2 regions of the Arthrobacter sp. CAN_A6 genome follow, and region 2 is predicted to be linked to the other one. Evidence: riboswitches for the same ligand, from Rfam matches in the RefSeq annotation. Region 2 holds a riboswitch; the other holds the start of a gene.
What was found. A riboswitch is a leader RNA that binds a small molecule or an ion and turns the genes downstream of it on or off. The one in region 2 is predicted to bind thiamine pyrophosphate.
Positions count from the first base shown of each region.

Region 1: another riboswitch for thiamine pyrophosphate. It lies ahead of thiM (hydroxyethylthiazole kinase); the one in region 2 lies ahead of IWX75_RS02325 (ECF transporter S component).

Region 1 is NZ_JADOUV010000027.1:725-10,608, forward strand. It holds one part of gene IWX75_RS17060 (IS3 family transposase) at 1-286, shown strand, start outside; one part of gene IWX75_RS17060 (IS3 family transposase) at 286-1,247, shown strand; gene IWX75_RS17065 (3-oxoacyl-ACP reductase) at 1,468-2,268, opposite strand; gene IWX75_RS17070 (acyl-CoA reductase) at 2,265-3,812, opposite strand; gene IWX75_RS17075 (LuxE/PaaK family acyltransferase) at 3,809-5,017, opposite strand; gene IWX75_RS17080 (sodium:solute symporter family transporter) at 5,014-6,477, opposite strand; TPP riboswitch at 6,470-6,584, opposite strand; TPP riboswitch at 6,719-6,821, shown strand; gene thiM (hydroxyethylthiazole kinase) at 6,813-7,646, shown strand; gene thiE (thiamine phosphate synthase) at 7,697-8,314, shown strand; gene thiD (bifunctional hydroxymethylpyrimidine kinase/phosphomethylpyrimidine kinase) at 8,302-9,174, shown strand; gene IWX75_RS17100 (MFS transporter) at 9,253-9,884, opposite strand, start outside.
Region 2 is NZ_JADOUV010000001.1:442,206-463,363, forward strand. It holds partial or broken gene IWX75_RS02225 (IS30 family transposase) at 198-710, shown strand; gene IWX75_RS02230 (helix-turn-helix domain-containing protein) at 930-1,250, shown strand; gene IWX75_RS02235 (IS3 family transposase) at 1,298-2,104, shown strand; gene IWX75_RS02240 (NAD(P)-dependent alcohol dehydrogenase) at 2,397-3,437, opposite strand; gene IWX75_RS02245 (hypothetical protein) at 3,726-3,932, opposite strand; gene IWX75_RS02250 (CHRD domain-containing protein) at 4,092-4,868, opposite strand; gene IWX75_RS02255 (cupredoxin domain-containing protein) at 5,437-5,898, shown strand; gene IWX75_RS02260 (hypothetical protein) at 5,991-6,386, shown strand; gene IWX75_RS02265 (polysaccharide deacetylase family protein) at 6,402-7,325, opposite strand; gene IWX75_RS02270 (D-2-hydroxyacid dehydrogenase family protein) at 7,461-8,429, opposite strand; partial or broken gene IWX75_RS17595 (ketopantoate reductase family protein) at 8,446-8,793, opposite strand; gene IWX75_RS17600 (ketopantoate reductase family protein) at 8,809-9,345, opposite strand; gene IWX75_RS02280 (universal stress protein) at 9,472-9,873, shown strand; gene IWX75_RS02285 (IclR family transcriptional regulator) at 9,932-10,786, opposite strand; gene IWX75_RS02290 (CaiB/BaiF CoA transferase family protein) at 10,883-12,109, shown strand; gene IWX75_RS02295 (enoyl-CoA hydratase-related protein) at 12,102-12,884, shown strand; gene IWX75_RS02300 (PaaI family thioesterase) at 12,887-13,324, shown strand; gene IWX75_RS02305 (Bug family tripartite tricarboxylate transporter substrate binding protein) at 13,395-14,381, shown strand; gene IWX75_RS02310 (tripartite tricarboxylate transporter TctB family protein) at 14,378-14,932, shown strand; gene IWX75_RS02315 (tripartite tricarboxylate transporter permease) at 14,968-16,542, shown strand; gene IWX75_RS02320 (MFS transporter) at 16,655-17,878, shown strand; TPP riboswitch at 17,942-18,072, shown strand; gene IWX75_RS02325 (ECF transporter S component) at 18,135-18,743, shown strand; gene IWX75_RS02330 (ABC transporter ATP-binding protein) at 18,740-20,233, shown strand; gene IWX75_RS02335 (energy-coupling factor transporter transmembrane component T family protein) at 20,230-21,027, shown strand; gene IWX75_RS02340 (amino acid ABC transporter ATP-binding protein) at 21,075-21,158, opposite strand, start outside.

The sequences.
Region 1 (9,884 bases), on a different contig from region 2:
TCTGGGAGGCCGACGGCACGTCGGTATTCGCCGGAGGAGAAAGCTGCTGCAGTCCGGATGGTGCGGACCTTGCGGGCGGAGCTGGGTACCGAGCACGGAACAGTGCATCGAGTCGCATCGCAGCTGGGATACGGGACGGAGTCGGTACGGGCATGGGTGCGTCAGGCAGATGTTGATGATGGCCAGGTCCCAGGGGTGAGTACCTCGGAAGCCAGGCGGGTGCGTGAGCTCGAGCAGGAGAACCGCGAGCTGCGCCGCGCGAATGAAATCCTCAAGCGCGCCGCGAGTTTCTTCGGGGCGGAGCTCGACCGCCAACACCGGAAGTAGTCGCGTTCATCGACGCGAACAAGAATGACGTCGTCGAGGGACGCAGGCTCGGAGTCGAGCCCATCTGCGCGCTGCTGCAGGTGGCTCCGAGTACCTACTACGCCGCGAAGGACCGCGCACCGTCGGCACGAGCGGTCAGCGACGCGGTCCTGACACCAGAACTGGTCACACTGTGGGACAACAACTACCGCGTTTACGGTGTCCGTAAACTCTGGAAAGCCGCCCGTCGTGCAGGGCTCGACATCGGCCGCGATCAGACTGGCAGGCTGATGCGCGCGGCTGGCATCGAGGGTGTGACCCGTTCAAAGCGTGTGAAGACGACGAGGCCGGATCCAGCTGCGACGAGGCACCCGGACTTGGTGAACCGGGAGTTCACCTCGATAGCGCCAAACCGGCTCTGGGTCACCGACCTGACCTTCGTTCCGACGTGGGCTGGTGTCGCGTATGTCTGCTTCATCATTGACGTGTTCAGTCGGATGATTGTCGGGTGGCGGTGTGCGTCACATATGTGCACCGAGATGGTCCTCGACGCGATCGAAATGGCGCGGTGGGGCCGCGGCACTCACCATGATGACCTGCGCTGTCACAGCGATGCGGGCAGTCAATTCACGTCGATTCGCTACGGCGAACGCCTTGCGGAGATTGGCGCAACGCCGTCGATCGGGACCGTCGGCGACAGCTATGACAACGCGCTGGCCGAGACCGTGAACGGTTACTACAAGACCGAACTCGTCCGAGGTCCCGCCCGACTTGGTCCGTGGAAAACAGTTGAGGACCTTGAGCTAGCGACCCTCGGATGGGTTCACTGGCACAACACTGAACGTCTGCACGGCTACCTCGGCGACATTCCACCCGCAGAATTCGAGCAGGCGTTCTATGCTGGCAAAACCAACAACACTCAACTGGTGGAAATCAAATAGCGCGAGTCTCCATCAAACCCAGAGCGGTTCACATATGTAGTTCTTAGAACCTGCGTCAGCGGCAGATGGGGTTTTCCTGGTGGTACCGGGCTGCGTTATCCGCTGAGTTGCGAGGCAGAGGTTCAGGCTCCGCTGAAAGTCTGGTGGGCGCCGAAGTTTTCTAGGGCGGCGCTGAAGCGCTTAAGATCGATGCGTGCGTCAGTTGTTGCTCTTGTTCTGGTCATTTCATGATGAGCCCGCCGTCGACGAACAGGCAGGCTCCGGTCACGAAGCTGGACCAGCCGCTGGCAAAGAACAGTACGGAGCCGGCTACGTCTTCAGGGGAGGCCAGACGGCGTAGTGGTGTGGCTGTTTCGAGTTCGTCGCGTTGTTCGTCGGTGGTGGCGTGGCTTGAGTCGGTGGGGAAGACGAGTCCCGGCGCTATGCAATTGACGGTGATGCCGAAGGGTCCGAGTTCGGAGGCCAGGTTGCGGGAAAAGCCCAGGAGAGCCATTTTGGCGGTGGTGTAGTCATGGTACGGGACGCTGGGGCGTTCGATGAGGTCGGTGACGAGATTGATGATCCGTCCGCCGCCGGCCGTTTTCATCCCCGGCAACACCGACCGGCAGAGATTGAAGGCGCCACCAACGCTGCCCTCGAATTGTCTCTGGTAGTCCTCCCAGGAAATGTCCCACGCGGTGCCGCGGGTCAGTGGGTCGAACGTGTAGCTCCGCAGGGCGTTGTTGACCAGCAGGTTGACGGGACCGAAGCGCTCGGTAACCTCAGCGACCATCGCGGCTACGGCTTCGGGGTCGGTAACGTCGGCGGCGTAGGCTTCAGCCCGGCCGCCCACTGCTTCGATGTCCTCGACGACGTGTTGCGCGGCGTCTCGGTTCTGCAGGTAGTTGACGACGACGGTGGCACCGTGGGCCCCGAGGGCCCGCGCGATTGCGGCCCCGATGCCGCGGCTGGAACCCGTCACGATGGCCACGCGGTCACGCAGCAGGTCACTGGTACCCAGATCAGATCCGAAGGCAGTCATGGCTGCCTCCGTGAGGAGACCTGCCGCGCCGGCAGGGTCCATTCGGCGTCGTAATGTTCCAGCGCCGCCTCGGCGGCTCCTTCGATGTCGACCCAGCGGACCAGCGCTGTCAGGTTTCCCCGTCCGTCGTGATGCCACCCGGCTGCCGGTTCGGGCATTTGCCCGACGGCGCAGATACGATCGACGCCGCACCGGCCCAGGGCCTGCGCCCAGTCGGTCAGCCGGTCGGGTGAGCAGGCCACACCGGCGGTCTGCAGGTAACGGCGCACGGGAGCGGCGAGGCGTTCGACGTCGCCCATTCCATCGACAGGGTGCACGCGCAGGAACCGGTTCAGCGGTGAGGGTTCGAAACGCTCCGGTTCTTCTTCGTAGATCACGGTCCAACCGGTGCCGGTGTCACTGGTGAACAGCTCGATCCTGTCGTCATTGTAGGCCCGGAACTCGTAGGAGGACCGGAGACGCTCGATTATGGCGCTTTCCTCCAGGCTGAGGCGGGCGCGTGGTTTGCTCCGCTCGAAGCGGCTCATTTCGGCTGCCAATGCGGCGGCGAAGGTCTTGGGATCCACTGCTCCGCCGCGTTCGATGAACAGGCAGTGCGGGGAGAGGCACCCCTGCTGGTCATACTGAGAAGCATCGTGTGCTGCCCGGCGGGTGGTCTCGGTGTAGCGGTTGAGTGCCAACGCTTCCCGGCCGATGACGGCGAAGCTCATTTTGTGCCCGTACGGCACAAACGGCATACCGGGAGGCAGGCGTGCCGCCACACTTTCGATGGCCGCCCGTCCGCCCGTGGCTGTGACGGCCTCGGAATGACCGAACGCCACCTGTTCAATTTCCTCGTCCCCTCCGGGCCAGTGCAGGATGGCCAGGCACGCGGCGAGGTCGGGGTCTTCTTCGGCGAGGCTCCGGGCGAACAACACGGGAAATAATGGTTCACCGGAGGCGGATTTCCCCAGGGTGGCAGACTTGACCAGGAGCCCACAGATAAGGTTCCACACCGGCAGCCCCGGAACGTTGCCGGCGAAAATCTGGGTGGTCAACCTCGGCCCGTAAGCCTGTGAGCGTCCACCTGCCCGGTTCGGCTGGAAGCCGTCGAGCACCAGCGGATTCTCGAAGTCCTGGGAAAGGAATCGAAGCAACCGATCGCGGCGGAACGTCTTCAGATAGTCCTTCAGACCCCGGCGAACCATGTCGGGGGCATACCCGGTCACCGAGGGCAGCAGCTGTTCGGCCTGCCGCCTCCAGTAGTAGTCCGGAGCCGACCACCTGGCGGTCACCCGCCCGAGCGCCTCGACGATGTCCATCACCGGCCGCTCGGCAAGGTAATCGGCTTGGGCCTGAAGGAGCCGCTGGCACACCAGGTCGATCAGGGGTGGCGTCACGACCGGCATTCGCAGGACGACGCCGCCCCAGGACCGGGTTTCCCACATCAATTCGTGGAGCTCGGTTGGGCTGAGTTGAGGCAGGAAGAATCCGTCGTGCACCGGGCCCTCGGCGGGCGGGCTGCCTATGCGCTTTGGGGTTCCTTGTCCGGGTTTGACGGTCATGTCGATGGATCCCGATTTGCGGCGAGGATTTCGTCCAGGGCGATCGAGCATCCGCGGGCTTCGGTTCCTTCGGCGCGGCCCAGCAGGACGAACCCCTGTGCGCCCTGCTGGGGGCTGTCCAGCGCGGTGAGGTAGCCCACGTCTTCGGCGAGGACGGCCAGGCAGGAGCCCCTGTTGGCCAGATCGTAGTGGACAACCAAGCCCCGCTGTCCGGGTTCTGCGGATGCTCCGCTTTCCGGGTCCACCACGCGTATCCGCGTCCAGGCTGGGGCGGCTTTGCGGCGGGGCTGATTCTCGTTGCCCTGCCAGGAGTCCCGCAGGGTGGTGTCGTAGTACTGGGTGCTGATCTCGGTCATTCCGTAGTAGTTGACGCACCAGGAATCGGGTATTCCCAGGCGGCGGCTGAACTGGTTACGCAGCTCTTCGGCGGATACTTCGCGTGAGCGTCCCTTGAACCCTCCGGTATCGAGCAGGCGGCTTCCCTTCGGCAGGCGGAAGGAGAGTCCTTCTTTCTCGAAGGCGTCAAGGAGGTGGACGTAGGCAAAAGAGGTGCCAAGCAGGGCGACGGGTTCCCCCGTTGCCTCTGCCTGCTGCAAGGCCCCTGCGACGCGCCGCCACTGCAGGTCGTCGTCGTTCATGAAGTGGCTGCTGCCGGGTGCGCCGAAGAAGTCGACGAGCTGCCCGAAGAAGTAGGCGAGGGAGGAGTGCGGCTGGTCCTCCGGCGGGGCATTGAGGACCAGTAGGGGGATGCGTTCCCGGTCGGGCAGGAAGTAATGGGCGAAACCGGTCCGCAGGGACGCGTTATACAGGTGGAGGTGCGGGTGGTGGTTGCGTCCCCGCTGGGCGGGGTTGGTGCTGCCGCTGGTCATGAAGATCGCCTCGGCTTTTTCGGGCGGCTCGCAGGCAAGGGTGAGTTCCTTGAACGCGGTCAACGGCACGGCAGGGATGTGTTCCCAGCTGGTGAGCCTTCCAGGTTCCGCCCGGCGTGAGCGGCAGAAGCGCCGGTAGGCCGGATTGTGGTCGTACTGATAGGCGAAGAGCTCAAGGGCAAGCCGTCCGAATGCGGCATTATCCTCGTCCCCTACGGCGCTGCCGTGCTCGTTCGGCCCTGCCGGGGCGGCACCGCGCTCAATATAGGCCTGAATTCGCAGATCCAGCGCGTCACGGATCTCCACCTGCGATGAGGAGTCCGGTCTGGCGGTCATCGGATTGCCTCCGGTGTTTCGTTTGCGGGATCCCGTTGGTCACGCGACGACGTCAAGGGGGTTATCCGTGCGTCGAGGGTGGACAGGTCGGTGCTTCGGCCAGCCGCCAATGACACCACGATGGTGACGGCGGCGGAGGCGGACAGCGCGGCGAGGAACGGCGGCAACGCGAGTCCGTCCGAGAACGTGGCGACGGCAACGGCTTGGGGCAGGCTGCCGCCCACTACGAAGCCGTAGCCCACAGCGGCGGCGAGGCCGGCCAGGGCACCACTGACGGCCCCGGCGGTCGTGGAGCGGTGCCATAATCCCAGCAACGCCGGCACGATGGTGGCCGCGCAGAACAAATCGGCGATGAGGAAAAGGCGCAGCACCGAGAACCCCTGGAAAGCGACCAGGGCCGGGATGACGGTGAACACGACCGTGGCGATCCGCCCCCCGGTCAGACCCATGGCGGGGACGTGCGTGACAGCGACGGCGGCGAGGCCGTTCTGCAGCGTATCGACCGTCGAGGCGACCAGGGCCAGGGTGAGGATCAGGACTGCCGCAAGGACCCAAGTGGGTTGGAAGTCCAGCAGGGCAAAGAACGGAACAGGCGGTGTGCCAAGCGCGACGCCGTAGGCCGCGGCAAGGAGCCCCACCATGCCTGCCGCGAGAACCACCGGAAAGCGTGTCAATGCCCCGATCACCGCGCCGCGGGTCAACGCGCCCTCGTCCCGGGCCGCCCATACCCGCTGCCAGTAACCATTGTGGAACAGGGTGGTGGCCGTTACTGCCACGATCAGCGTCAATGCTGCCTCGACACCGGTCGCGTCCACGGTGAAGAGCGCCGCGTCGATCGGGGCACCCTCCCGCGACAGACCCACGAAGAGGAGTGCGGCGACCACGATCAGCAGGGCGAACAACAGCCATGACTGCCAACGGTCGGTACGGATCGAGGCGCGAAGCCCTCCGTACGCTGTGTACAGGGCGGTGATCGCCGCAACGGTAGCGATGCCAAGACGAGGGTCCACAACTGAGAGCCGTCCGAGCACCGCTCCTACCGCGGTCAGTTCAGCAGCCAGGGCCACGAGCATGTAAAGCATCGAAATCGCCAGGACATAGACGTGCATAGTCCGTCCGTAGCGGAGCCGGACAAACTCGATCAGGTTGTGGCCTGTCGGTACCAGTGCCCGCAACCGCCGGCCGACAAGGACCAGGCCGATCAGGGGAATGGTGATGGCAACCGCGTAGCCCAACACTCCGGCCAGTCCCGCGGAGGCACCGACCTCGGGGGCCGCGAAAAGGATCCACGCGCCTACACCGGAGGCGAAAAATGAAAGGCCCAGCCCAAGGCTGTTCTGGCTGTTGCGTGCCACCGCGAACTCTTCAAGGTCGCGGTCACGTCCTACCGCCAGGCCAACCCAGGCGAATACCCCAAGGACGATCGATAGAAGAACAATGGTGGTGGAAAATCCGAGCATCAGAGCACGTCCCTTCGCCGGCATTACCCGGACAGGTTCATGCGGTCGGCGACGCCTTCATTCGCCCTCTCAGCCTGGTTCCCGCCCAAGCTCCCGCTTTACAGGATCCGACTGTAGTCGCGCTGGTGCCCGCGCTCAAACCCCTTCGGTGTGTCTCCCATCCCGCGGGCCTTGACGGAAGCCGGGCGCGGTTTGACGAGTTGCCCTGCTCCAGGCCCGCGAGGCGAACGGCTAAGGTTGCAGGAGTGACACGGGGTGCTGACCGTTAAAAGTGCAGCTGAGAATCAAGACCCGTTGAACCTGATCTAGTTCGAACTAGCGAAGGGATGTCGCGGATGGCTATTCGCTATACATCGTCGAATTGTGCAGTGCTGCTTGAGGAACTGAGGGTCCGGAGCCCTCTAATCCAGTGCATCACCAACGCAGTGGTGAAAAATTTCACCGCGAACGTCCTCCTGTCTGTGGGCGCAGCCCCGGCGATGGTCGATATACCGGAGGAGGCCGGGCAGTTCGCGTCCGTGGCCTCCGGGGTTCTGATCAATCTGGGAACTCCGCGGCACGAGCAGCGGGCCGCGATGCTCGAGGCTGCAGCTGCCGCGAATGCTGCTGAAACACCGTGGGTGCTGGATCCAGTGGCCATCGGATCCCTGACCGTGCGCACCGAACTGGCGCATCAGCTCGTCGGGCTCCGCCCGCGCATCATCCGCGGCAACGCCTCCGAGATTATGGCTCTGGCCGGTGCTGGGGCTGGTGGCAGGGGAGTGGACTCAACGAATAACCCCCTGGAGGCGCTGGAGGCGGCAAGGCACCTTGCTGCCTCGTTCTCCTCGACGGTGGCAGTATCCGGTGCGGTGGATCTACTGGTCGGACCTGACGGGGAGGCTATAGGCATGGCGAACGGGCACTCGCTGCTGACCCGGGTGACCGGTGGTGGGTGCGCGTTGGGCGCCGTAATGGCTGCCTTTGCTTCCCTCACCGAAGATCCGCTGCTGGCGGTAACCGCGGCCACCGGGGTCTACACCCTTGCGGCGGAGCAGGCCGCGGCCCGGGCGCAAGGTCCGGGAAGTTTCGCGGTGGAGTTCCTTGACCGGCTGGCCGGTATCACCCCCGACAACGTCGTTACCGGACTGGACCTCCGCCCTGTGGATGCACTGGGCGGCATCCGATGAGCCGGGCGGATCTCAGAACAGACCCCAGGCAGTACCTGCCCCTGTATCTGGTGACTGATACGCGCCAGTGCAGCCCCCGGACGGTTGCCGCGGTTGCTGCCGCGGCGGTGGCAGGGGGCGTCACGATCGTCCAGGTGCGCGACAAGGAAGCTTCCTCCCGAAAACTGCTGCAGCTGCTGATGGCCGTCGCGGAATCCGTCGGTGACAGGGTGCCCGTGCTGGTTGATGACCGGGTGGACATTTTCCTGGCCGCACGGGTGGCAGGAGCAAAGGTCGCCGGGGTGCACGTCGGACAGTCCGACCTGCCAGCGGATTTGGTTCGCGCCCTGGTAGGTTCGGAGGCCATTGTCGGCTTGAGCGCGGCAACCGACGACGAGATTCGGACGGCCCACCAGTTGCCCGAGCGGACGGTGGATTATTTGGGGGTCGGCGCCGTCCACGCCACCGCGACGAAGGCGGATCATCCCCAACCGTTGGGGATCGACGGGTTCGGTGCCCTGATCGCCTCCAGTAGTCTGCCGTGCGTCGCGATCGGCGGGATCAGCAGCGCTGACGTGCGTCCGCTGCGCGCCGCCGGCGCCGCCGGGGTGGCCGTCGTCTCCGCGGTATGCGCAGCCGATGATCCCCGGGCAGCGGCCCAGAAACTGAAGGAGGAATGGTGTTCCTGACAGCGTTGACGCTGCGCGATGTCCCGCGGGTCCTCAGCATCGCCGGAACAGACCCGACCGGCGGCGCGGGGATTCAGGCCGACCTGAAAAGCATCGCCGCCCTCGGCGGGTATGGGATGGCGGTAGTGACATCCCTGGTGGCGCAGAACACCCGCGGCGTCCGCTCCGTGCACACGCCACCGGCATCGTTCCTCACCGAACAGCTTGACGCCGTCAGTGACGACGTGACCATCGACGCCGTGAAGGTCGGAATGCTGGGAGATGTGGCGACCATCGCCGTCGTCCGGGAGTGGCTCGACCGGGTACGGCCGCCACTGGTGGTGCTGGACCCCGTCATGGTCGCCACCAGCGGGGACAGGCTTCTGGCCTCAGACGCGGAGGCCGCGTTACGGGAACTGGTGGCAATGGCGGACCTGGTGACCCCCAATCTTCCCGAGCTCGCGGTTCTGGTGGATGAACCGGTCGCCGCTGACTGGCCTGCAGCTCTCGAGCAGGGCCGGAGGCTATCCAAGTCCTGCGAGACAGTGGTGCTCGTCAAAGGCGGTCATCTGAGCGCAGAATCCAGTCCCGACGCACTCGTGGATGCCGCCGGTCAGCTCGATGGTGCCGACGGAGGCGTCGTCGAATTCGTGTCCCCACGGGTGGCCACCAGGAACACGCACGGGACAGGGTGTTCGCTGTCCTCCGCCGTCGCCACAGCCATGGCGCGGACGGGTAATTGGACCGGTGCGCTCTCCCAGGCCAAGGACTGGCTGCAGGACTCGCTCACCTCCGCCGACGAATTGCAGGTGGGACAGGGCAACGGACCCATCAACCACTTCCACTTGCTATGGACTGCAGCAGGATCAACAACGCGCTGAGGGACAACCAACATCTTCCAGGAATGGCGGGATAGGTGCTTCGCGTCCCCCGAAACGGTGCAATTCTTTCCGCAGCCTTTATTGCAGTTGGTGTGTTTTGTCGGGTTCGGGGCCGGTGAGTCCGCCTATCATCACCAGGAGTCCGGCGAGAACGAGCAACAGGGCGATTGCTTCGTGGCGCCCCAGCAGATCCTGCAATGGGGGAAGGTAGTACGGGTAGAGGGCGGGAAGCACGATGGAAAGGCTGTAGCCCACGCCGTACCCGCTGGAGCGGACTGCCGCCGGGAAGCGTTCCACGAGGTAGGCGCCCACGGGGCCGTACCCGGAAACCGTCACGATCTGCAGGGCGACCACGAGCACCACGACGCCGTTGGTGCTTCCGGCGGAGAACACGCCGAGGAACGCCAGGGGAGCCAGAATGGCGCCGAGCACGCCGAATCCGATGAAAAAACGGCGTCGTCCGGTGAAGGTCGACAGGTGCCCGCAGGCGGCCATGAAGACCGCCGAGGTAGCGGTTGCGCACATCAGAGTGAAGGAGATGGCTTTGGCGTCCAGGCGTCCGTCGAATGCCAATTCACTGGTCAGGGTAGGAATTGCCATATAGGTGAACAGCCACAATCCGTTCATCAGGAGAAAGACCTGCCAGAGCGCGCGGCGGTGCTCGCCAATGAAAATGTCCTTGAGTGGATTCGCGCGTTTGGCTGACTGCT
Region 2 (21,158 bases):
CCACTGCCTTACACCTCTGGTGCCTCGACTGCATCACTGCGGACAAATTCACCAGCCCGACCGGTGAGTATTGGTCGTCCCCGATTCATTCTGCAGCTTCACTGTCCCGAGAGCGGATGCTTGGGTTCTTGCGGTGATTGCAACACTTAGCGAATGGGTGTGGGCGACTACGCGTTCAGTTCCCCGATGAGTTGGAGATGCGGGTGTCACCGGAGACCATTTACCAGTCCCTCTAGGTGCAATCCCGCGGTGCGCTGAAGTGTGATCTGACCGCATGCTTACGCACGGGGAGGGCAGTTCGGCAGCCCTGCCGGAAGGCCGGGCAGCGTAGGAACCGCGTCCCGGACATGATCAACATCTCCGAGCGCCCTAAGGAGGTCAAAGACCGGGCGCTACCCGGCGACCGGGAGGGCGATCTCATCATCGGCAAGGGAAACCTGTCCGCGATCGGAACCCTGGTCGAGCGGAGCACCAACTACACGATGCTCATCCACCTGCCCGATGGGTACAAGGCCGAGCAGATGCGCGACGCGCTCACCAGGAAGATTCAGACCCTGCCGGAGGCGTTGCGGCACTCCCTGACCTGGGACCAGGGAGCCGAGATGATGGACTGGAAGGCCGTAAGGATGGACGCCGACATCGAAATCTACTTCTGCGACCCGCACTCACCCTGGCAGCGGGGCATCAACGAAAACACAAATGGCCTCTTGGAGTGGTCCCCGGAAGTTGGACACCTAATTTAGGGTTCTTCTTCAGGAAGTAGTCACATGTATTTCAAAGGCGCGTTGAGTCACTCCGATGCGGTGTCGGCGGTCGAGTTGTTCGAGGAAGGACTGAGTGCGAAGTCCGTCGCGCTTGCTCTTGATCTGGCACCCAATTCTGTCCAAATGTTGTATGAACGATGGCAGGTACGAGGAACGGGTGCACTGATGACACGAGACCGTATGCAGTACGACCTCGAGACCAAGCTCTTGATCGTGCGCCGTCATCTCCAAGGCGCCTCCGGACGTGTCCTGGCCAAGGAGTACGACCTTCCCTCACCTGGCACCGTCACGAACTGGGCGAAGATCTACCGACGCGATGGTGAGGACGGGCTACGTCCGAAGAAACGGGGCCGACGACCGGTCGCTCGGGAGAATCCTGTCCTTGAGAGCGAGGTCGAGCAGCTCCGCAGAGAGAACGAGCGGTTGCGTGCGGAGGTGGCGTACCTGGGAAAATTGCGGGCCTTGGGATCACAGCAACGACGCTGAAAGTCCAAGCGATCAATGATCTCAAGGCCCACCACCGGTTACCGCTCTTGTTGGAGTTGGCGAAGCTTCCCCGCTCCACGTTCTACGACCACCGCACCCGGCTCACCCGGCCGGACCGGCACGAGGAGCTCAAAGAGGCCATCCGTGAAGTCTTCGCCCAGGGGCGCAGCGCGTACGGGCATCGACGCGTCCTGGCCATGCTGCTGCGGCAGGGTTGGACGGTGTCCAAGAAGACCGTCCTGAAGCTCATGCGCGGGCTCGGGCTGCAAAGCCCGGTACGTCGCCGGCGCAGATACAACTCCTTCCGCGGTGAAGTCGGTAAGACGGCTGAGAACCTCTTGAACCGCCAGTTCGAGACCGCGACCAAACACACGAAATGGGCCACCGACGTCACCGAGTTCACGGTCGGAGCCGCCAAGGTCTACGTCTCACCGGTTCTTGATCTTCATGACAACCGGATCGTCTCCGTCATGGCAGGTCCGTCTCCGAGCGTCAAAATGGTCACCGACGGTCTCCGCGCCGCGATCCGCGGTCTCGGCCCGGATGAGCGACCCCTCGTCCACTCAGACCAGGGATTTCAATACCGGCACCCGCACTGGCAGAACACGCTCCGTGACGCCGGACTGACTCAATCGATGTCCCGGAAGGGCACCTGTCTCGATAACGCTTCCATGGAAGGGTTCTTCAGCCACCTCAAAGAGGAATGGTTCCGGATCCAGCAACCAGACACCATCGAGCAATTCCACACCGGGCTCACCGAGTATCTCCAGTGGTGGAACAGCACCCGCATCCAACAAAGACTCGGCTACCTCAGCCCCGACGAGTACCTCGCCCACAACCCCGCTACCGCGTAACGTTCAATTACGAGTCCAACATTCGGGGACCACTCCACTCGTAAGGCAGTACTTCCCGACTTGTATGGGCTTGAGCGTCCAAAGCGAAGCGGACCTCGACTGGGTAGCCCAGGAACTCAATGATCGACCCAGGAAATGACTAGGGTTTCAGAAGCCGATCGAACTGATCGAAAACCTCCTGTTGCAATGACCGCCAGAATCCGCCGATGCTCCACCGGGTCGTGAGTTGGGGGTTTTGGTCGATCGGCCTCTCAGGACGGGGGCCGACAACCAGTCACCTGTTGCTGGTTGTTCAGAGCGTTGAGGTGTCGATGACGAAGCGGTAGCGGACGTCGGAGGCCATGACGCGTTCGTAGGCGTCGTTGATTTTGTTGGCTGGGATGACTTCGATTTCGGCGCTGAGGTGGTGTTCGGCGCAGAAGTCGAGCATTTCCTGGGTTTGCTGGATGCCGCCGATCATCGAGCCGGCGAAGGACCGGCGACCGGCGATGAGCGCGAACGCATTCACAGGGAGCGGTTCCGCCGGCGCACCGACGTTGATCAGAGTGCCGTCGAGGGTCAGCAATTGCAGGTACGCGCTGATGTCGATCGAGGCGCTGACGGTATTGATGATCAGGTCGAAGGTGCCTGCGAGGGTTTCGAACGTTCCGGGGTCGCTGGTGGCATGGTAGTAATCCGCGCCGAGACGCAGTCCGTCTTCCTGCTTTTTGAGCGATTGGGACAGGACGGTGACTTCGGCGCCCATTGCGTGGGCGAGTTTGACGGCCATGTGGCCGAGGCCGCCGAGTCCGACGATCGCCACTTTCTTGCCGGGACCGGCGCTCCAGTGGCGCAGCGGTGAGTAGGTGGTGATGCCGGCGCACAGTAGTGGGGCGGCGGCGTCGAGTTCGAGGCTGTCCGGGATTCGGACGACGAAGTTTTCGGTCACGACGACGTGGGTGGAGTAGCCGCCCTGGGTGATGGTCCCGTCGCGATCGACAGCGCCGTAGGTGCCGGTGTTCCCTTTTTCGCAGTACTGTTCCTCGCCCTTGCGGCAGTTGCTGCATTTCCCGCAGGAGTTGACCATGCAGCCGACCCCTACGCGGTCACCGACAGCGTAGGTGGTGACCTTGGGGCCGACCTCTGCGACGACGCCGGCGATTTCGTGGCCCGGGGCCAGGGGGTAGGACTGGGGTCCCCAGTCGCCGCGGACGGTGTGGATGTCGGAGTGGCAGATGCCGGCGAACTTGATATCGATCAGCACATCGTGGGGGCCGACGTCTCGGCGTTCGATGGTGGTGCGGGCCAAATCCTCTGTCGCGGAAGGGGCGGCGTAAGCGTTAACGGTAAGCATAAATCTCCTAATTCAACGATGGATGGATGGTTTGCCATGGAGGGGCGTGTTTGCTTGTTGTCTACTGCTTCGGGGGTGCTGTGTGGTGCCCATGAACGCGATGACAAGCGCGGTGAGGTCGAGCTTTGTCCTGACGAGTGAATGAGCCGTTCCATTGTAGTGGCCGATCAGGAGAATACCCATCGTGCCCACGGCGAACGACGAGCTTGAAGGAGACGTCGAGCATGGAAATCATCGTGTCGGGGTTCTCGCCGCTTGTCGCGTTGACGGTGGTTCACAGCTGGGTCGCTACATCGTCGAAGGTAGTGCCTCGAAGGCTGGAACGGTCCAAGTCTTGCTCAGCTGCTTGATCCCGTCGGGCTGTCGTTTGCCGGTGGGGAACACTCGTCCTTCGACGTCGATGATCTCCAGGCGCAAGGCGGCCGGTCGGGAACGGAGGGGCACGGGCTTATCGGAGGCGTCGACCAGTCTAAAGATGTCTGGCGCACGGTTCACGTGCGCAGTCCTGATGAACCACGATCGCGCCGGCGCAGCTTGAGAGCGTTAAGAAGCGACCGCCGCAGAGGCTAGGGCTTCTGCGGCGGTCGGTGAGTTGGACTGATCGTTGGAGGAATATGGTTCGATCAGTCCGTTAATCCGTGGTGCTGTTTTCGATTATGCCTTGGCGTTGCTGCGGCGGACCATGAAGGTTCCGCCGGCTGCTGCTGCCAGGACCAGTCCGCCACCGAGGGCGAGCATGGCGGTGTTGGATCCGGTTTCCTGGGCGACGCCGGTGTCGGCTCCGCCGGCAGGCATGTCACCCATCTGGGACTCGACGAGGGTTCCACACAGTGCCGGTGAGGTGGCACCGAGGGGGAGTGAGGGCTCCAGGTCGCTGGGTGCGCTGAAGGCCTCTGCGGTGCCGGTGGCCGTGGCGGGGTCCAGGCCGTGGACGACGACGACGGCGGTGCCGGCGGCGAGGGCCTTCTGGGTGGCCTCATCGAGGGTGATCGTGCGGTCGATGGTGTAGCTGCCGCCCTGGCCGCCGAGGGCGAGGTTCAGGCCCTCGGCCGGGGTCGTTGCACCGGAGGTGGTCAGTGTGGTGAGGATTCCACCGTAGGAGGCAGCACCGTCGGTGGTGCTGAGGATTCCGTCGCCGTTGGCGTCATCAGCGGGCGTGGGGCAGGTGCCCTGCGCTCCGCCGTGGATGTGCTGGACGTGGGGGTACGGTGCGTCCATGAAGGTCTCGGCGAGACCGGAAACCTGCAGCTTGACCTTGGCCTGGTCGCCGGTGACGTCCAGGGTGATCGTTCCCGAGCCGGTGGTGCCGTTGAGCTGGCCCAGGGTCGAGGAGTAGGTTCCGTCATGGGCAGCCATGGCGGGGGCGCCGGCCATAGCGACAGTGCTAAGGGCCAGGGCTGGTACTGCGAGGAAGCGCATCTTCTTGTTCATGATAAAAATTCCTTCACTGTGCGGTGAGCGCGCGTCCCAGTCGGACACGCTCAGGTAGTGATTCGGAGCACTCCGGAGCATGGATTGGTTTTCCTTCCACACAATATTCCCGGGACCCAGCACCCTCGATTTCGCGGTGCTTCTGCTCACAGTAAGCAGAAATGCCTCTGCTTGGGAAGCAATTATGTGTGGCAGGTGTGACACAAGAGATTCGTCGGTGAGGATCCCGCTAACAGGTAGAACCCAGAAATCGGTTGTAGTGTTCAGAGCATCTTCATGTGCGAGTGAGTGATGGCAGGGCATTTTCCGCCCCGTCGAAAGCGTCGGAGAACAGAACCAGCGGCCTCCACCGCGTGTTCTCCGGCGTTTTCATTCCGGTCGCAATTCTCCGCAGATTCGACGGCAGGGAGTACCCGGCCATGCCGATTCCCCAGTCGGACCGGCGAGGTAATGACCGCCTCGGGGTGGCCCTGCCGAAGGAGGGCTTCCAGGTCTTGTCCCGATGCACGAAAACCGGGATTATTCCACTTACCGATTGTCGGGCGGTTCGAACTGTGGAGGCATCATCATGAAGTCGCGCTACGGATTATCAGCTCTTATGCTTGTGGCGCTCCTCATGGGTGCCGCGGCCTGCGGGTCCGGTGCCGGACCAGGTACCGCCGAGGTAACCACCCCGCCGACCGAAATTGCGGCACCGGAATCAGTGGCGGCGACAGCCGGCGCAGATACCTCCACACCAGCGTCCTCTGCCGCGACTTCTTCTGCGGAAGCTGCGCCCGCAGAAGAGGTCCTGATCACCATCGCGGACTTCGAGTACGTAATGCCCGAATCCATCGCGCCCGGCGCAACGGTGACGGTGGTCAATGAAGACGATGCTCCCCATACGGTGACGGCCGAGGATGACGGCGGCTTCGACGTCGATGTCCAGGGTGGTGAAACAGTGACCTTCACGGCTCCTGAGGAGCCCGGTGAATACGCCGTCATCTGCGTCTATCACCCAGGAATGACCAGCACCCTGGTCATCCGATGAGTGCCTCGGGAAGTTCCGGTGGAAAGGGGAGTGCGCACCCCACTGGGAAGGGGCATTCTCCGCGCAGGTCGACTGCGCGCAACAGCCCGCTGATGATCCTCCTGCGCGTGATCATTGCGGCGGGCCTGATCGTCAGTGCGGTCATCCACTTCCAGCTCGCGCCGGGGTTCCAGCAGGCCGCCCCGGACGGAATAGGCGGGGGCAACCTGTTCCGGATCCAGGCCGCTGTGGCCGTCCTTGCCGCCCTGTATGTCCTGGTCAGGGGGGACCGGCCCGCATTCGCTATCGCGGCGGTGGTCGCCCTTTCAGCACTGGCAGCGGTGGTCCTTTACCGGTACGTGCAGGTTCCTGCAATCGGCCCAATTCCGTCGATGTATGAGCCCGTCTGGTATGCGCAGAAGGCACTCACCGCAGTAGCAGAGGCTATCGCCGGCCTCCTTGCCGTCATCGGCTTCCTCCTCCTGCACCGGCGCCGAAACGTCAGATAGGCAGTTCCCCAATTTTCAAGCTGGGATTGCGTCGCCGAGCGTAAGGAAAGGAGTGCCTGCGTCGGTCATGATGCCCAGCGCCTGCAGAAGTCCTGGGCCCGTTCCGGAGCCGGGGCGATTGCCATGGGCGATGATGATGGATCCCGGACCGGCGGCTCTGGTCTCCGTCGTGACGGTGCCGGCAGGGTAGGTTGCCCCACCGTCGCCATTGATGCTGAAACCGGCAGGGATCAGGCCCAGGTCGGAACAGATCCGCGCCGAGACGTCGTCGAGATAGGCCGTACCCGGCCGGAAGAATCGTGGTCGCTGACCGGTGAGCGCCGTCAGTACGGCGTCGTTGCCCATGATCTCGTCATAGACGCTACCGATCCCCGCAGTTCCCTGGATGCCGTAGGCCGAGTTTCCGGTGACGCTCAGCGGGAGGTGGTCCGTTCCATGGTTCGCCAACTCGAACAGCGGGTCACCTGCGAGTTCCGCGGTAAGGGGCCGGTTGTGGGCGACCCAGCGTGCGTTGAGGAAAAGCGTTGCCGGAACACGTAGGCGTTGCAATCCCGCAATAAGGTCCGGGTCGAAGCTGCTGCCACCGGGGCCACCGCAGAAATCCAGGGTCAGCGCAACGCCTTGCGAGCCGTTCGGTATGCGCGAAACCACTCCTGGTGCCTCGAGCCCCCAGTAGTAGGGGGACCGGCCGGCGTGCCGATCGATAATTTCGTCCCGGCTGGGCAGACGACGCGGTTCCGGGCCTGGGGGCGGCGGTTCGCCGGGCGTGGGCCCGCTGGGCCTGGGCAGCGGAACCGACGACGTCGGAATGGACGGGGAGGGGAGGAGCGGGGCGGATGACTGGACCACATCGTTCGTAGCCTGACGCACCCCACAGCCGGTCAGGACCAGTCCCATGCCGATCGCCAGAACAGCTCGGCGCCCAGGGTTGTGCGCCATCGATCTGCTCCTCCTGGGACATAGCCCATGCGTAACACCAATAACACCTGTAACAGCGCTAACAGTAGTACATGGCTCGTCCCATGGAAGAGGTGCGGTTCTCCCGGTCCCGACCGTGCTGTTGCCGCGGAATGGTTATCCGCGGCTGACCACCCGTATCGGTTCACCGTCGAGAAAGGCATTGATCGACTCGACTGCACCCTGGAAGAACAGTTCATAGTTCTGCCGGGTGACATAACCGAGGTGCGGCGTGAGCAGGGTGGAGGGCGCGGTCAACAGCGGATTCGTTGCAGCGATCGGTTCCGTGTCGAAAACGTCGATTCCGGCGCCACCAATCCGGCGGCTGCCCAGGGCCACCGCCAGGGCGTCCTGGTCGACGATGCCCGCACGGGACGTGTTCACGATGATGGCAGTGGGCTTCATGGCCTGCAGGTGCCGCTCGGTGACGAGGCCCGCTGTTCGTGGGCTCAGCTGCAGATGGATCGACAATACGTCCGAGCGTTGGAAGAGGTCAGTTTCCGACACCCATTCCACTCCCCTGTCGCGCGCTAGCTGTGGAGTCAGATGCTGGCTCCATGCAATGACGTCCATGCCGAAGGCAAGGCCGACGGCGGCGACCTTGGTGCCGATCCTTCCTAGTCCGAGTACGCCCAGGGTCGAACCGGCGAGGCCCGATCCGATGGAACCGGATTGCCAGCGGCCGTTCCTCAGGGACTCTTCCTCAATTCTCAGATTGCGCTGAAGCGCCAGTATCAGGGCCCACGTCAGCTCGACGGTCGGTGTGCCCAGCGACTCGGTTCCGCACACCAGTACGCCGGCGCCTGCATCAACTGCCGCATTTCGCATTCCGGTGGTGACGATCAGGCGCAGCCTCGGTAGGCGTTTGATGACCTCCGCCCTCAGCGGCGTCCGCTCGCGCATCACGACCACTATGTCGAAGTCAATGAGGCGCTCCACCAGTGCTTCTTCGTCGGTCAGGTGGTCGGAGAAGAAAACAGGGTCCAGGGGGTGCTCGCTGGAATGCCAATCGGCCATTCGCTCGGCAACCGCCTGGTAGTCGTCGAGCACCGCGACCCGCGTTGCTGGTCCCTTATTCGATGTCATGTCGTCAGTCCTCAGTTCAGCCTTGACGGCTCTCGAGCGGATCGGAACCCTGCAGCGTGGCCACCATCTTCGCGATGGCCGGGGTTGGTAGTTCGTGCTTCTGGCCGCGACGGATCAGTGCGCCTCCGATCGCGTCGAGCTCGCTCGGTCTTCCCGCAGCTATGTCGAGCTGCAGGGAGGACCGCATTCCAGGTGGAAGGCCGTGCAGCGCCTCTGCCACGGTGGTAACGGCCGTCGGCAGGCCGTCGGCTGTTGCAAGAGCGCAGACTTCCGCCAGGAGCCCCGCGGTGAGGTCCTCGTCGCGCGTGAGGGCAGGGCCGATCGGTAGGTCCCAGTACGTTGTCAGGAGCGCCAGCGGAGCGAGGAACCGAAACTTGTTTCACAGGACGGCATCCTCGGAATCGCGGGCCGTGACTTTGATTCCGGCCTCACGGAGCGCCTCGACCGTCGCGGAATCTGCACTTCCCACGGGTACAGCGATTCGAAGGAAAGGGCTTCGATGCTCGATGACCGACGGGGAGGACCGTGCCGCCTCCACCGTGATGGCAGCGCCGGCGATGGACGCTCCGGGGCAGGAGTTCCGTAGCTCCTGCATATGATCCAAACCGTTCAGCAACGAGATGATTTCGACCGGAACTGCCGCGCGGATGACCGGAATCGAATCCGGAAGGGCAAATGCCTTGGTGGCCAGAATTATCCGTGCTCCGTGCGGGACGCTTTCCTGTGCGGGCACGGGTGCGGTCCAACTCCCGTATTGCCCACTTCGAATGGTGAGGCCGTCATCGTTGATCGCCTTGGCGGCGTCCGGCCGCGCGACAGCGACGACGTCCTCACCTGCGCGGTGGAGCAGTGCGGCGACCAGGCCGCCCACCGCCCCCGGACCGACTACGGCAATCCGGCCTTGTTCGTTCGTCATCTCTGGCCTTTCGGTGGTGGCGGACCCTACTTCAGGACCGCCGGGCGGGTATGGGTCGCTATGGTAAATTTTGCACGTCAAGCGCGCCGGAGCTTTTCATCGGAGACCGAACAGGGAGCAGCACACATGTCAGTCGTAGTAGGTTACATACCCACGCCGGAAGGCCGGGCGGCTCTCCAGCGTGCTATCGAGGAATCACGACTGCGGAAGATGAAGCTTGTCGTCGTCAATTCCCAGGAGAGCGGGAAGCCGATCAGCGGCCAGGAAAAAGGCCGGTACGAGCTCGAGCTGAAGGAAATGGAAAAGGGCGTTGCGGATGCCGGTGTGGAGTACGAGGTCCGGACGATGGCTCGGGGTACGCTCCCGAGCGAGGACCTGACCGCGGTTGCGGAGGAGACCCAGGCCGAGCTGATCGTCATCGGTATGCGTCGGCGGAGCCCGGTGGGAAAGCTGTTCCTCGGCTCGAACGCACAGGAAGTCCTGCTGAGCGCCAATTGCGCGGTCCTCTCGGTCAAGGCGGCGAAGTAGGGCCACCCCGACGCCTGCCGGGGCCACCGGCGGCCGGCCGCCACCAGACCAACCCCCTTCACCCTGAGATCGCTTCATCGCGTTCGTCGGTGGGCGGGAGGGCTCGCTGGAAATTCTGCTGCACGGCATGGTCCGAGGCGCCGAGCGCTTCGGATATCTCCCAGGCTGTCTCCTTGGCGCGAAGTCCCAGCAGTGCCGCCCGGGCCTCATCGATGCGCATGGACGGCACCGACAGGCCGACAGCTCCGATGACGCTGCCCGTATGGTCGAAGATCGGCGCGGCAACCGCCCGGATCCCCGTGGTCCGCTCCGCATTGGAATCCGCCCAGCCCTGATCCCGGATCCGGCTCAACTCCGCCCGCAGCCGTTCGGGGTCGGTGACCGTGGCCGGAGTCACCGGACGGATCGAGCGTGAGAGCCACCACTCCTGGCGCTCCCAGGGAAGGACGGAGAGGATCACCTTGCCGGGAGCTCCATGGGGCAGCGGTACGGGCACCCCGATGTCGGTGTAGTGCCGTCGGATCTCCTGACGGCTTTCGGCCTGGTCGATGACGGCGCGTTCGCCGGTGGACAGCAGCTCGTGCAGGCCGACCGTCTCGTCCACCTCGTCGCGCAGCTTCATCATGAACGGCATGGCGACGTCGCGGAATGTGGTGGGGATGGCGCCGTTGCGCGCCAGCTGAATCAGGAGCGGACCAAGGCCGTAACGCTTGTCCGAAGTCTGTCGGATAAGCCGGTTGGCCGCCATGGACACGAGGATGCGGTGCGCGGTGCTGGTCGAAAGGCCGGTGCGCTTGGCCACCTCGGTGATCCCCAGCTCCGGACTGCGGGAGTCGAAGCATCGCAGGATCGCCACTGCACGGTCGATCGACTGCACGCCGCTGCGCAGCTTTGCGCCGTCGTCGTTTTCCATTCAGACCCCTTGACACTATTTGGCCGAAGCCCTACGGTGATGTGAGTCACTTCCCGAAGAGCGGTAGTGCATCCCACTATACAGGAAAGGAGCGATATGCTCCCTCTCGACGGATTCCGTGTCCTCGACCTCACAAGATTCCTCTCCGGGCCCTACTGCACGATGGTTCTGGCGGAGATGGGCGCGGATGTCATCAAGATCGAGGTGCCCCACACCGGAGCTGATGAACGCCGGTTCGCACCGAAGGTCAATGGCGAGAGCTACCCCGGCGCCATGCCGAACCGCAGCAAGCGAAGCATCTCCCTCGATCTGAAGACGGAGGAAGGGAAAAATCTCCTCCTCAAGATGGCGGAGGACGCAGACCTCGTGATCGAGAACTTCCGTCCCGGCGTCGCCAAGCGGCTGGGAATCGATTACGAGTCCGTCCGGAAGGTGCGCCCGGACATTCTTTACTGCTCCATCAGCGGCTTCGGCCAGACCGGCCCGTACAAGCACCGCCCCGGCTTCGACATCATGGCCCAGGGCGTCGGCGGCTTCCTGCGGATGACGGGTGAGCCGGGAGGCAAGCCGGCGAAGGTCGGTATCGCGATCAACGACATCGCCGCAGGCATGACCGCGGTCTACTCGATCATGGGCGCGCAGATGCTTCGCCAGAAGACCGGCGAGGGCCAGTACATGGACATCTCCATCCTGGAAGCAGGCCTCGCCTGGACCGTCTGGGAATCGGGGGCATACTTCTCCGGGGGGGAAGTCCCCCAGGCCACCGGAACCAGGCACCGCCGCTCCACCCCTTACCAGGCCTACCGCACAGCCGACGGGTACGTCACGATCGGCGCTGCGAACGACCGTCTCTGGGAGCGACTTGCCGCCGAGGCCCTGGACAGGAAGGAGTGGCTCAACGATCCCCGGTTCGTCACGCTCCCGGACAGGATGGCGAACATCGACGAACTGGAACGCGAAATCGAAGCGATCACCATGACGAAGACCACGGACGAGTGGATCGCGATCATCGATGGAGTCGGTGTTCCCTGCGGCCCCGCGCTGACCTACGACCAGACACTTCAAAACGAGCAGATCCTGGCACGGGAAATGATCGTCGACGTCGAGCACCCGATCATGGGCGGAATGAAGACCATCGCGCCGCCCACGAAGTTCTCGAACATGGATTACAGCGTCCGCGGACCCGCCCCCTGGCTCGGTCAGCACACCGCCGAGGTCCTTCGGGAGGCAGGCCTGGATGACGCGACGATCGAAAAGCTCTTCACCGACGGTGTCGCCTTCGACGCCCACCCCACCCTCCAGAGGAGCGACACCAATGTCTGACGAAATACTGGTCGAGCGCCAGGGAGCAATCGCAACCGTCATCCTCAACCGGCCCAAAAGCCATAACGCCATCACCATCGGGATGTACACCGAACTGCCCGGAGTCGTCTCCGAACTCGATGACGACCCCGCCGTCAAGGTGATCGTGCTGCGCGGAGCGGGGGAGAAGTCCTTCGCTTCCGGAGCGGACATCAGCGAATTCGAGAAGGAACGGGGAAACGCAACCAGCGCGCGCAACTACAACGAGCGGGTCGCGGAAGCTGAACATGCCATCGAAGGGTTGAAGAAGCCCACGATCGCGATGATCCACGGCTACTGCATCGGCGGCGGTGCCGGCCTGGCGCTGGCCTGCGACATCCGCTTCGCCGACACCAAGGGCCGGTTCGCCATCACGCCGGGAAAGCTCGGGCTGGTCTACAGCCTTGAGTCGAGCAAGCGCGTGGTGGATCTGGTAGGTCCGGCCCGCGCCAAATGGATCCTCCTCTCCGGCCTGCAGATCCACGCCGAGCGAGCACTCTCCCTGGGCCTGTTCGATGAGCTCTCCGCACCCGAGGAACTCGAGCAGTTCACCTATGACTTCGCTGAAACGGTCTGCTCACGCGCCCAGTTCAGTGTCCGGGCAGGCAAGGCGATGGTGCGCCGCATCGTCCTTGGCCAGGTACAGGACGACGAAGACACCATCAACCTCCGCAACTCGTCCTTCGACACCGAGGACTTCGCCGAGGGCGTCCAGGCTTTCCTCGCGAAGAGGCCGCCGAACTTCCAGTGGTCCTGACCGTGTCCGACACCATTTTCGACGGGGCGGTGGACCAGGCCCGCAGCGCAGCCGGCGATCCGAACCAGGAATTCGGAAATTTCTTCCTGTCCCGCTTCCTGGACCTGGACATCAGCTATGACGACGTTCAGCAGAGCTGCACCGTAGTGCTGCCGTACGCCGCCCACCTCCGCAATCCCCAGGGTTCGGTGCACGGGGGCATCATCGCCACAGCGATGGATATCTCGATGGGCCACCTGTGCCATCGTTACCTCTCGACGGCTGTAACCCTGGAAATGAATTTCCGTTATTTCCGTCCCCTCGAAGGAACGGGGCGCTGCGTCGCCACCATCCTGCGTGCGGGACGGCGGATCGTACACCTCGAGTCGCGACTCACCGACGAAAGCGGCCGTCTGGTCGCCTTCGCGGTCGGCTCCTGGCACCGGCTCGACGGCGAATAACCTTTCGCTCACCGAGGCAGATATTCACCCGCTCCGCAATACAACGACGTTACGAGGAGAAGAGAAAGCAATGCGCAGTAAGAAGATCATCACCACAGTGGCAGCACTGACGCTTATCGCGTCCCTGACCGCCTGCGGCAATGACGCCGGTTCCGGGGCTGAAGGAGGGGCTGACTACCCCTCCGAGGATATGGACTGGACGATCGCGTTCGGGGCCGGTGGCGGTAACGACATCATGGCCCGAACCATGGTGGACATCATCAACCAGTACGAGCTGTACCCGGAGAACATCTCCCTCGAAAACCGTGAAGGCGGAAGCGGCGCAACCGGTTGGGGTTACCTGTTCAGCAAAGCTGGCAGTGGTTATGACATCTCCACCACCTCGGGCTCGCTCATTACCACGCCCCTCCAGTCGGACACCGGCTGGACCTTCGAGGACTTCACCCCGATCGGGCTGTTCGCCACTGACGATGCAGTGTTCGTCGTCCCTGAGGGCAGCCCGTACGAAACCTGGGAGGACTGGGTTTCCTACGCCCAGGAGCAGGAAACCGTCGTCGTCGGTGGAATCGGTACCGTCAACGTCGACCTCATCCTGCACGAGCTGCTCGCCGAGGCCGCTGGGTACGAGATCGACTACGTGCCGTTCAACGAGGAAGGCCAGCTCCAGACCTCACTGCTGTCCGGGGCGCTGGACGCCATCGTCTCCAACACCGGTTCGGTCCTCGGGCAGATCGAGGCGGAGGAAGTGACACCACTGCTGTTCACCGGTGCCGAGAGGCTGGACGTCATTCCCGATGTCCCCACCGGTGAGGAAAAGGGAATCGAAGACCTCCCCGCCATGCCACGCGGGATGATCCTCCCTCCCGACGCTCCGGCGGAGGCCAAGGAATGGTGGATCACCACCATGAAGGAAGTTGTCGAAACCCCGGAGTGGAAAGAATACGTCGCCTCGAACTACCTCACGGAGAACATCCTGTGGGACCAGGAGTTCTTCGATTCCCTTCGGGAGACTACTGACAGCTTCGAAGCCACGCTGGAAGAGGCCGGGGCGCTTTGAGCCACTCCGTCATCAAGGGCGAAGCGGGACCCGAGGGGGTGGGCCGCTCCGGTTGGCGCCGGCGGCCCACCGCCAAGACGATCTTCCTCGCCGTGCTGCTGCTGGTCCTCGCTGCCTATACGGAGATAGCTTTCGGCATGGAGGCCACCACGGCGTCGGGCCGCATCGGTGCAGGGTTCTTCCCAAGGATCATCGGCGGCTCGGCAGCGGTGCTGACCCTGATCGCGCTGGTGCAGAGTATGCGTGCCGGCTCCGGCGAGGACGACGACACCGTCGACCTCGAGGAGGACATGGGGGAGGGCGACCTCGGTCACCATCCGAAGGCCATGATCATCACGATCGCCCTGACGATGGTCTTCGTGGCGACCCTGACCACCCTGGGTGCAATCATCTCCGGCGTTATCTTCATGTTTGCGCTGTTGTGGTTCCTGAACCGGACCCACCTGGTGACGAACATCGTGCTTAGCCTCGGCCTCCCCCTGGCGATGTACCTCCTCTTCCAAACATTCCTCAATTCGGGTCTGCCCGAGGGGATCCTTCCGCGCTTCTAGCAGCGGAATTCAACTCGGCTCGAAGGAGAGTTAGCTTGGACGTCTTCAATAACCTCGCTGGGGGGATTGTTTCGATCCTGACCCTGCAGAACATTCTGCTACTGGGGGCCGGGGTCACCCTGGGCATGATCGTCGGCGTCATGCCCGGCCTCGGTCCATCGGCGGGCCTCGCGATCCTGCTGCCGCTGACCTTCGGGCTGGACCCCACCGGCGCGATCGTGATGATGGCCGCCGTGTACTACGGATCGATGTACGGCGGCACGATCACCTCGGTCCTGATCAATACCCCGGGCGAATCGGCGACCGTCGCCAGTACGTTCGACGGTTATCCTCTGGCGAAACAGGGCCGGGCGGGGCCCGCGCTGATCATGGCCGCCATCGCTTCCTTCATCGCGGGCACGATCGGCGCCATCCTGATCAGCTTCTTCGCCCCGAGCGTCGCATCGGTCGCCCGGACGTTCGGTCCGCCCGAACTGTTCCTGATCGTTGTCGTGGGACTGCTGACGCTCATCGTCATCGTCGGGAAGAATCGCCTCCTCGGTGTGATCTCCGCGCTCATCGGGTTCGCCCTGGCAACCGTCGGTATCGACGTCGGGATCGGTGCACAGCGCTACACCTTCGGTTCCACCGAACTCATCAACGGAATCGACTTCATCCCGGTGGCCATCGGGCTGTTCGGTGTGGGGGAGATTCTCCACGCCATGTGGCGCGGCGGGCACCTCGAAAAGCTCGACTACCAGAAGATCTCACTCCGCGGCAAGGGCTTCTGGCCCACCCGGGCTGATTTCAAGGAATCCAACGGTGCGATGCTGAGAGGTTCCTTCCTCGGGTTCTTCACCGGCACTGCTCCCGGAGCGGGGGCGACCGTTGCCTCGCTCATGTCCTACAACGTCGAGAAATCGATTTCCAAGACTCCCGAGCGCTTCGGCAAGGGTGCCATGGCGGGACTGGCCGGACCGGAGGCAGCCAACAATGGTGCTTCCGCCGGTGCGATGGTGCCACTGCTGACGCTCGGCATACCGGGATCGTCGTCGACGGCCGTCCTCCTCGCAGCATTCCTGATGTGGGGCCTGCAGCCCGGTCCCCTCCTCATGGAACAGAATCCGGAGTTCGCCTGGGGCCTGATCGCCAGCATGTATCTCGGCAACGTGATGCTCCTGCTGATCAACATCTTCATGATTCCGACGTTCGCCAATGTCGCGAGGGTACCGTTCCGGGTCCTTGCTCCCGTGATCATCCTGATCTGTGCACTCGGCACCTACACCATCCACGGCAGCATCCTCGAAGTGTGGATCATGCTCGCCTGTGGCGTGCTCGGGTTCTTCATGCGCCGCTACGGCTTCTCTCCCGCAGCCCTGGTGATCGCCCTGGTCCTCGGACCTCTTGCAGAGGAGACGCTGCGGCAGACGATGATCATCTCGGGCGGCAGCTTCGGGATCTTCCTGGAGCGCGCCACGTCGATGTGGCTGCTGGCAGTCATGGTCCTCCTCGTCGCCGTTCCACTCCTCAATCCGTGGATCAAGCAGGTTGTCAAGGTCCGGGTCCGGGACGTCGGAAGGCGCCGCCGCGAGCAGCGCCGCGCTGACGAGAAGAATGATGTGAACTCCTGACCCTTTGACCGCTCGCCCCGCACGGAGCGAGCGGTCAAAGCCGGCATTACAACACCGGAAGTGAACAAAAGGAAGCGGGTGTAAGCGCCGGCGCCACTGGAGGAGCATCACTATGGCACGAGCCGCGCGACCGGGACGATGGCTTTGGATGCTCGTGGCGGCAGCCATCCTCAGCCAGGGCTCCTTGAACCTGGCCCGGCTGCTGATCTCCTACAAGGCACTGGCACTGGGAGGCGACGCCGTCGCCATCGGATTCATCTCGGCCGCCTTCGCGATCCTACCTGCGGTCGTCGCCATCTCGCTCGGCCGGTTGTCGGACAGGACCGCCTGGTTGCGGCCGCTGATCGCCACCGGATTGCTGACCCTCACCGTCAGTTGCCTGCTGCTATCCGGTTCGGCTTCACTGCTGCTCGTGGCCGTCGGTAGCGCCGGGCTGGGGTTGGGCCATCTCGCCTTCGCCATCGCGGCGCAGTCCATGATCGCCAAGCGATCCGATCCCGACTCGATGGATGCCGGCTTCGGCTGGTTCACCGCCGGATTCGCCCTGGGTCAGATGGTGGGCCCGCTTCTTGCCGGCGTGCTTCTGAGCAACCCGGGCGCTACCACTGTCGCAGGCCGTATCGAGGACATCGACCAGGCCCTGTTGCTTGCCGGACTGCTGGCACTGATCGCCGTTCCACTGATCCTGGTGAGGATCGGCAGCCGCGGAACGGCCGGCACCGCTCTCAAGGGAGTTGCAACCCTGGACGTGAAGGACTCGGTCGGCATGATCCTCGGACGCCCCGGGGTGAAGTCCAACATGCTGGCAAGCCTGGCTCTCCTGACCACCATGGACATCCTCATCGCATTCCTGCCGCTGATCGCCGAGCAACAGGGTGTCCCTCCGCTGGTCGTGGGTCTGCTGCTCGCCCTCCGCGCCGCGGCCACCATTCTGTCCCGCATGTTGCTGACCGTCCTCCTGCGTCGGTGGAGCCGGAACCAGCTGGTGTTGGCGAGCCTTTTCGGTGCAGCACTCGGCCTGGTCGTGCTGCCGTACGTGCTCGAGAATATCTGGATCGCCGCCGCGTCCCAGATTCTGGTCGGCTTCTTCCTCGGCCTCGGCCAGCCCCTGACCATGGCGTTGATCTCCCGAGCCGTGAGGGAAGAATCACGGGGTGCGGCCCTCGCCATCCGACTGCTGGGCAATCGGATCGGCCAGATCGTCCTGCCGGCGGCAGCTGGACTCGCCGCGGCGCCGCTGGGACCGAGCGGTGCCATCTGGATGACCTGCTTCGTGCTGGGTGCCGCGGGCGCGGTCAAGGGTATCGGCGACCGCCGTCTCCCTCCACCGGTATAAACAGAGACGACATCCGCGGTACTGGCAAGCCCCTGCGGTGTAGGATCGAAACGCTTTACCAAACACATACGACAGGGGAGCGCCGTTCCGCCGCAGCAAGTGCTGCCGGAGCCGGGCGCTGAGAGTGCGGACAGCCGCAGACCCTCGAACCTGATCCGGTTAGTACCGGCGAAGGGAGTCGAGTTCTCAGAGTGGTTCATGGAAGATTTTTTCCGGGACCCCTCTCCCCTCCTGTACCTCAGGAGGATTCTGCATCATGGCAACAACAACGGCCCCCAAAGGCACTCGAACCCGCAGCCTCGAATGGCGCGTCGTCGACATCGTGGTGGCCTCGGTCATCGCGGTGGCAGTCGGCGTCATCTTCTTCGCCTGGTCCGCGGGCTACTCGCTCATCAGCGGCATCACCGCCGCGTTCCCGCCGCTCGGTGGCCTGTACGTGGGCGGCTGGCTCATTGCAGGTGTCCTCGGCGGGCTCATCATCCGCAAGCCCGGTGCCGCTCTCTACTGCGAAGTCCTCGCAGCAGTGGTGTCGATGGCCCTCGGCACGCAGTGGGGTCTCCTCGTGGTCATCTCCGGCGCGATCCAGGGCCTCGGTGCCGAACTCGTGTTCCTGCTCTTCCTCTATCGACGCTGGAACCTGGGCGTAGCGCTCCTCGCGGGGCTCGGCGCCGGTATTGCCCTGGCGATCAGCGAGAACATCCTGTACAACGCGCTCTGGGCCATCGACTGGCAGCTCCTCTACGTGCTTTTCGCTTCCATTTCCGGCGTTGTCATCGCGGGCCTGCTGTCCTGGCTCGCGATGCGGGGGCTCGCCAAGACGGGAGTGCTCTCCTCCTTCGCCGCGGGCCGCACGGCCGACGTGTGATCCAGCACACCTCGGCGCCCGTTGCCGTCACCGCCCAGAACTGGGGGTGGCGGCATGCGGGCCGCAGCCGCTTCGCGGTGCGGGGGGTCGACCTCGACATCGAACCCGGCGAGCGGATCCTGCTCCTCGGCGCGTCCGGTGCCGGCAAGTCCACGCTCCTTTCCGCCCTGGCCGGCGTGCTCGGGAACGACGACGAGGGCGAACAGGAGGGCACCCTCCTCCTCGACGGCGGCAGTCCCGCCTCCCGACGCGGCCGAGCCGGATTGGTGCTGCAGGATCCCGATTCGCAGGTCGTCCTTGCGAGGGTGGGCGATGAAGTTGCCTTCGGAGCCGAGAACCTTTCGGTTCCGCGCGCGGACATCTGGAAACGCGTCCACCGCGCGCTCGATGACGTCGGGCTGGATGTCCCGCTCGACCGCTCCACCTCGGCGCTGTCCGGCGGACAGAAGCAGCGCCTCGCGCTTGCGTCGGTCCTGGCCATGCAGCCGGGCCTCCTGCTGCTCGACGAACCGACGGCCAACCTCGATCCGCAGGGCGTGATCGACGTGCGCAACGCCGTCGTCCGGGTGCTCGACCGGGTTCCGGCGACGCTCGTGGTGGTCGAACACCGCGTTGAGGTGTGGGCGGGCGTTGTCGACCGAGTGGTGGTGCTCGCCTCCGACGGCGGAATCCTCGCGGACGGTACGCCGGAGGAGGTTCTCGGCAAGGAAGCCGCCCGCTGCAGCCTTGCCGAGGCGGGAGTCTGGGTGCCGGGTCGGAAACCGGCGGTGGAGGGCCCGGTGCCCGGCGCCGGCGGGGAGGTACTGCTGTCCTCGGCCAACCTCGCGGTGGCACGGACGAAGCGGGGACCGGAGGTTCTTGCGGGCGTGGACGTCGAGTTCCGGGCCGCATCGGCCCTCAGCATCGTAGGCCCCAATGGAGCAGGAAAATCGACGCTTGCCCTCACCCTGGCGGGGCTCCTGAAACCCCGCCGGGGAGAGGTCATGGCAGGCGCCCCGCTCGCCCGCGGAGCGGGACCCGATCCCTCGAAGTGGCGGTCGGCGGAGCTGGTGCAGCGCATCGGCACCGTCTTCCAGGAACCCGAGCACCAGTTCCTCACCTCCACCGTGGCGGACGAGCTGGAGTTCGGGCCGCGCCGCGTGGCCCGCGAACCGGAGGCTTCCTTCCGCCCCCGTATCGAAGGGCTCGCCGAAAGACTCCGTCTCGATCATCTCCGTGCGGCAAATCCCTTCACCCTGTCCGGTGGGGAGAAACGGCGGCTGTCAGTGGCCACCATGCTCGCAACCAGCCCCGACATCCTGGTGCTCGATGAGCCGACATTCGGACAGGATGCAGGAACCTGGGCGGAGCTCGTCGGTCTGCTGCGGGAACTGGTCAGCGGGGGCGGCTGCGTCGTCTCGGTCACCCATGACACCGACTTCACTGAAGCGCTCGGCAACCGTGTCCTCGACGTCGGGGCCATTGTCGACACCCGGCGGGATACGCCATGAGCAGTGACATCCTCACGCCGTCGCTGACGGGCAGCGCGCTGATCCGCGCCAATCCGCTTTCCAAGCTCTTCGCCGCCGGAGTGATCACCGCGGTGGTGATGCTCAGCATCGACTGGGTCAGTGCTGCGGTAGCCCTCGGGTGTGAGATCCTGCTGATGCCGTTGCTCGGCATCAGTGTCCGCGGTCTGCTGCTCCGGGCCTGGCCCCTGCTCATCGCGGCGCTGGTGGCCGCCTACGGCACGGCACTGCTCGCCGAAAAGACAGGCGACGTACTGCTGGAGATCGGTCCGGTTCTGTTCACCGAGGGGTCCGTGTCCGCGGGATTCGCCATCGGGATCCGGGGCCTCGCGCTGGCCCTGCCCGGCATTTTCCTTGCCGTCTCCACCGACCCGACCGATCTGGCCGATGCCCTCGCGCAGAAGCTGCGCGCGCCGCACCGCTTCGTGCTCGGCGCGCTCGCGGCACTGCGCCTGGTGGGCCTTCTGGTGGAGGAGTGGCAGACCCTCGGGCTCGCACGTCATGCCCGCGGTGCAGGAGCCGAAGGAAACGCGCTGGTACGCACGCGCAACTTCCTCGGCCAGGCCTTCGGCCTCCTTGTACAGGCGATCCGGCGTGCCACCCGACTCGCGGTCGCCATGGAGGCGCGGGGATTCGGGGCGGGCCCGCGTACCTGGGCCCGCGAGAGTAGATTCAGCTCGCTCGACGCGGTCGTCGCGGCGGGAGGTGTGGGAATCGCCGCTGCTGCACTGACGGCGGCCCTGCTGGCCGGGACCTGGAGCTTCCTCCTGTCCTGATACCGGAAGGGCCGCCGCGAAATGCACCCGGCGGCTGATGGAAATCCCTAGAGCACGTCCGAGAGGAATGACTTCAGCCGCGGGGTCTGCGCGTTGTCGAAGAGGGCCGCGGGCGGCCCGCTTTCGACCAC